Regions from separate parts of the Pseudoalteromonas sp. P1-11 genome, predicted to be linked through region 2. Evidence: predicted binding sites of a transcription regulator. Region 2 holds the regulator's gene; the other holds the start of a gene.
What was found. Region 2 encodes MetJ, which represses methionine synthesis genes. Its sites were predicted from a motif close to TAGACGTCTAGACGTCTA; they were not measured.
Positions count from the first base shown of each region.

Region 1 (3,196 bases), on a different contig from region 2:
TTTAGTACGTCTTGTCCGTCAGATATTTCTTCAAATACAGTTTTGCTTTCGTCCATATTGCCACGGAACTGATCAACCGTTGCAAGCTCTACAGTTTCACCTACGCTAATGCTGCCGCTATCTGGTTGCTCTTCGCCGCTTAGCATTTTAAATAGGGTTGATTTACCCGCGCCATTGGCACCAATAATGCCCACAATCGCGCCTTTTGGCATACTAAAGCTTAAATCGTCGATTAATACGCGATCGCCAAAACTCTTACGTAAGTTATTAACTTCAAGCACTTGGTCGCCTAAACGCGGGCCAGGTGGAATAAATAGCTCGTTAGTTTCGTTACGCTTTTGGTAATCAGATTGCTGTAGCTCGCTAAACTGCGCCATACGCGCTTTAGACTTAGCTTGGCGACCTTTAGGGTTTGAACGCACCCACTCAAGCTCTTGAGCAATTGATTTTTGACGTGCTTTTTCAGATTTTTGCTCTTGTTGTAAGCGCGCATCTTTTTGCTCAAGCCAAGAAGAGTAGTTACCTTCCCACGGAATACCTTCACCACGGTCAAGCTCTAGTATCCAGCCAGCAACATTATCAAGGAAGTAACGGTCATGCGTTACCGCCACAACAGTGCCTTCGTAATCATGTAAGAAGCGCTCAAGCCAAGCAACCGACTCAGCATCTAAGTGGTTAGTAGGCTCATCGAGAATAAGCATATCTGGTTTTTCGAGTAATAAACGACAAATAGCAACACGGCGGCGCTCACCACCTGAAAGGTGCTCAATTTTAGCATCCCACTCAGGTAAACGAAGTGCATCAGCAGCGCGTTCTAAAACGTTATCGATGTTGTGACCATCGTGCGCTTGAATGATTGCTTCAAGCTCGCCTTGCTCTTTTGCTAGGGCGTCAAAGTCAGCGTCTTCCATTGCGTACTCGTTGTACACTTCGTCAAGGCGATTAAGGGCATGTTTTACTTCGCCAACAGCTTCTTCAACTATTTCGCGTACTGTTTTGCTTTCGTCCAGTACTGGCTCTTGCGGTAAGTAACCAATTTTAGTACCAGGTTGAGGGCGGGCTTCACCTTCAAAGTCTTGGTCAACACCGGCCATAATGCGAAGTAATGTAGATTTACCAGCACCATTTAAACCAAGCACACCAATTTTAGCGCCAGGGAAAAAGTGCAACGAAATATCTTTTAAAATTGTGCGCTTAGGTGGCACAACTTTAGATACTCGACTCATCGAGAATATAAACTTATCAGGTAAAACCATGGAGGAAAGCCTTCAAATAATAATAAAAATTTCAATATTGTATTGTAGTGGCTCACGGGTGAAACAGTCAACGAATGGCGGGTTTTAAAGCGCTAATGGCTGTAGGTTGATAAAGTATAAAATCATGAATAAATTTCATTTAGACATCTATACATCTAGAGGTTGATATTTTTAGCATACTGTTCATAATGAGAGCGTATAAATTCTCGGTTTTTATGAGCAGGAGTAAAAAATATGCCAATTACAGTGAAAGACGAGCTACCGGCTATTGCCCGTTTACGTGAAGAAAACGTGTTTGTAATGCCAAAAAGTCGCGCAAAAACGCAAGAAATTCGTCCTATGCGTTTGGCTATTTTAAATTTAATGCCTAATAAAGTAGAAACCGAAGTGCAGTTTATTCGTTTGCTTGCCAATTCTCCTTTACAAGTAAATGTAGAGCTACTGCGCCTAGATACGCATCGCAGTAGTAGCAACTCAGAAGAGCACCTAGATACCTTTTACCGTTATTTTTCAGAAGTGAAAGACAATAACTACGATGCGTTAATTGTTACCGGCGCGCCACTCGCACACCTTGAATACGACGATGTAGCCTACTGGGATGAGCTAAAAGTGATTATTGATTGGGCAGAGCAGCACGTTACCTCTACGCTGTTTTCGTGCTGGGCGGCGCATGCCGCGTTGTATCATCGTTACAATTTAAAACGCGATTTAAAAGAAGATAAACTTTGTGGTGTGTTTACTCACCAGTGTTACTTTGATCACGGGGCACTTACTCGTGGCTTCGACGACACCTTTTTAGTGCCGCACTCACGTTATGGCCACATAGATATAAATAAAATAAATACCTGCGACGATATAGTCGTGCTGGCAGGCTCTGAAAAAGTAGGCGCTTACTTAATGAAAAATAAGTCGGGCAGCCAAGTGTTTATAACCGGCCACCCAGAATACGATGCCGACACATTAAAAGCAGAGTACGAGCGCGATTTACAAAAAAGCCCTGATGCGCCAAAACCCGAAAACTATTTTCCAGATAACGATGCAAGCAAAAAGCCGTCAAAAACGTGGCAAAGCCATGCCTTTTTACTGTTTTCGAACTGGTTAAATTACTACGTGTACCAAACGACCCCTTATGATATTAATTTAGTTAGCCAAGATGTGAGGACTAACAACTATGCCGAATAACGTGCAAAACAATAATAAACACAGCGAATTAAGCGCTGCATTAAAAGAGCGTATTTTAATTTTAGATGGTGCCATGGGTACCATGATCCAAACTCACAAGCTTGAAGAAGAAGACTACCGAGGCGAGCGCTTTAAAGACTGGCACGTACTAATTAAAGGCAATAACGATTTATTAAGCCTTACAAAACCTGAGTTAATAACCAATATACACCGCAGCTTTTTAGCCGCCGGTGCAGACATTATTGAAACCAATACTTTTAACTCAACCACCATTTCGATGGAAGATTACGACATGGCAAGCATAAGCCGTGAGGTAAACTTAGAGTCGGCCAAACTCGCACGCGCAATATGTGACGAGTTCACCGCTAAAAACCCAGAAAAACCACGCTACGTAGCCGGTGTTTTAGGGCCAACCTCTAAAACCTGCTCAATTTCGCCAGATGTAAACGACCCAGGCTATCGTAATATTACCTTTGATAAGCTGGTTACTGCGTATGTTGAGTCTACCCTTGCATTAATGGAAGGCGGCGCTGATTTAATACTTATCGAAACCATTTTCGACACGCTAAATGCAAAAGCTGCCTCATTCGCAGTAGAAGAAGCGTTTGAGCAAGCAGGGCGCACATTACCCGTAATGATCTCAGGCACAATTACCGATGCCTCTGGGCGTACGCTTTCGGGGCAAACCACCGAAGCATTTTATAACTCTATTCGCCATATCAAGCCGCTTTCTATAGGCCTAAACTGTGCCCTTGGCC
Region 1 covers NZ_LJSP01000002.1:138,846-142,041, forward strand. The annotation lists gene ettA (energy-dependent translational throttle protein EttA) at 1-1,256, opposite strand, end outside; gene metA (homoserine O-succinyltransferase) at 1,491-2,438, shown strand; gene AN390_RS03340 (homocysteine S-methyltransferase family protein) at 2,428-3,196, shown strand, end outside.
Region 1: the regulator MetJ is predicted to act here: its motif matches at 1,397-1,414, upstream of metA (homoserine O-succinyltransferase).

Region 2 (3,196 bases):
CAAAAATATTGGCAGGGCAAAATGAACCTCAAAAAGCACTTTTTGAATGAATTTTTATTTGTTTAATATTGATAACTTTTAGCGAAGTTGCTGATAAATCACTTAAAATTAACGGATATAGCATATAACAGGATAGACCTGATATTGCTTGGAATTTAAAAATAATAAGAGTATCTTAGCCCCATACTCCCTCTCACTTAACTTAAATTGCAGGATACCATCGCGTTATGTCAGATTTTCGTGAACAAGCATTACACTACCACTCTCACCCCGTTCCAGGCAAAATCAGCATTGAGCTAACAAAACCAGCCGAGACGGTGCAAGATTTAGCATTAGCATACAGCCCTGGTGTTGCAGAGCCTGTGCGCGAAATTGCAGCAGACCCAGCCAATGCATATAAATATACCGGTAAAGGTAATATGGTTGCGGTGATCAGTAATGGTACGGCAATTTTAGGCTTGGGTAATTTGGGGCCATTAGCCTCTAAACCTGTTATGGAAGGTAAGGCGCTTTTATTTAAACGTTTTGCTGGCCTAGATTCTATTGATATTGAAGTTAAGCATCGCACCACCGAAGACTTTATAAATACAGTGGCTAATATTGCCGATACGTTTGGTGGCATTAACTTAGAAGATATTAAAGCGCCAGAGTGTTTTGAAATTGAAAAAGCACTTATTGAGCGTTGCAGTATTCCGGTTTTTCATGATGACCAACACGGTACCGCTATTGTAACTGCGGCAGGTATGCTTAACGCCTTAGAAGTGCAGGGCAAATCAATAGAAGATGCCATTATTGTATGTTTAGGTGCAGGCGCTGCAGCGGTTGCTTGTATGGAGCTGTTAATTAAGTGTGGTGCACTGCGCGAACATATTTATATGCTAGACCGCAAAGGGGTTATTCATACTCGCCGCGATGACTTAAACGAATACAAACAGCTTTTTGCTAACAATACCGATAAGCGTACTCTACAAGATGTAATTGCTGATGCTGATGTGTTTGTAGGTGTATCGGGTCCTAACTTACTTGCACCTGAAGATCTAAAACTTATGGCTGATAAGCCAGTGGTGTTTGCATGTTCAAATCCAGATCCTGAAATTGCACCTGAGCTTGCGCACAGTGCACGTAAAGACTTAATTATGGCAACGGGGCGTTCTGATTTCCCTAACCAAGTTAATAATGTTTTATGTTTCCCGTTTATTTTCCGTGGTGCACTTGATGTACGTGCAAGCGCAATTAACGATGAAATGAAAATAGCCGCTGTCGAAGCTATTCGTAGTATTGCTAAAGAGCCAGTGCCTGAGCAAGTATTAAAAGCAGCGGGTGTAGAAAAGCTCGAATTTGGTGCTGATTACATTATTCCTAAACCTATGGACCCGCGTTTATTACCACGTATAGCCAAGGCGGTTGCTATTGCTGCTGTTGAATCGGGCGTGGCACAAATTGACTTACCGGAAAATTATATGGCGTAATATATAGCGCTGAAACAAAAAAACCTCAGCATGCTGAGGTTTTTTTGTTTAAAAAGACGTTTTATTCTTCGTCTAAAATAGGCACTTCTAAACCCATTTCTTGCATTATTTTTTTAACTTCTTCAGGTACTTTTTCTGCGTTATCTTTACGTAGGTCATCATCATTAGGTAATGGCTGGCCTGTAAAAGCATGCAAAAACGCTTCGCATAGTAACTCGCTGTTTGTTGCATGACGCAGGTTGTTTATTTGACGACGTGTACGCTCATCAGTTAATACTTTTAATACATTTAGCGGGATCGAAACGGTGATCTTTTTAACTTGCTCTGATTTTTTCCCGTGTTCTGCGTATGGGTGAATATACTCACCATTCCATTTAGCCATAAGATGTATCGTTGCCTCAGATTATTAATTTCTCACACGGCGTAAAAAGCGTGTAAATATGCGTGAAATTCTATCGTTTTAAAAAAGATAGTCAAATAATAGATAGCAATCTATCTTAATAAGCTGGCTGTAATAGTAAATACAGCTTTCTTGAAGTTTTACGCGTCTGTTATTTTTAGCCATCTAGAGCTTTAAAAGCTTTGACTTATTATAATGGATAACTTACTCTTTTAGACGTCTAAACATCCAAATTAATCAGGTGACGAATATGAGCGAAAAAAACAAAGCAACCATTGCTGTACGAAATGGGGTTGATGCCGATAAACATCATGGCGCCGTTGTACCGCCAATTTATTTATCGACGACTTATTCGTTTGCCGATTTTGATACTAAGCGCGCATACGACTATGGACGCAGTGGTAATCCTAATCGCGATATTTTAGCTAACACTCTAGCAGAGCTTGAAGGTGGCGCACGCGGAGTTATTACTGCTACGGGCATGGCAGCAGTGCACTTAGCCACACAGTTATTAAATAACGATGATACATTGGTTATTCCTCACGATTGTTATGGCGGCAGCTACCGTTTATTTACGTCGTTAGAAAAGCGCGGCTTGCTTAAACTTAAAGTGCTTGATTTAACTAAACCAGAAAGCCTAAAGCAAATTTTAACCATTAAACCTAAATTAATTTGGATAGAAACACCAAGTAACCCTGTGCTGCGCCTAACGGATATTAAAGCCGTGACGGATATAGCAAAACAGTGCGGTGCATTAGTGGCCGCCGATAACACCTTTTTATCACCGGCATTACAAAACCCAATTAAGTTTGGCGTAGATATTGTTGTGCACTCAACCACTAAATATATAAACGGCCATTCTGATGTTGTAGGCGGTGCAGTTGTTGCTGCTACACAAGAGCTTGGTGATGAGCTTGCTTGGTGGGCCAATAACATTGGTATTACCGGCGCACCATTTGATAGCTATTTAACGTTACGTGGTTTACGTACTTTAAATGTGCGTTTAAAACAGCACCAAGAAAATGCCCTGGCAATTGCTAAATACCTAGAAAGCTCTGAGTATGTTAGCCAAGTTTACTACCCAGGCCTTGAATCGCATCCTCAACATGCGCTTGCTAAAGCTCAACAGCTTGGGTTTGGCGGTATGGTTAGTTTTGATATTAAAGGCGATGTGAATGATGCCGCGGCGTTTTTAACAAGCCTTAAAGAATTTAGCTTAGCAGAATCGTTAGGTGGGGTTGAGAGTTTAATTTGTCATCCTGCGACCATGACTCACGCAGGTATGGACGCTCAAGCACGTTTAGAGGCGGGTGTGGGCGATACGCTA
Region 2 covers NZ_LJSP01000005.1:206,638-209,833, reverse strand. The annotation lists gene AN390_RS11420 (malic enzyme-like NAD(P)-binding protein) at 228-1,469, shown strand; gene metJ (met regulon transcriptional regulator MetJ) at 1,531-1,851, opposite strand; gene metB (cystathionine gamma-synthase) at 2,120-3,196, shown strand, end outside.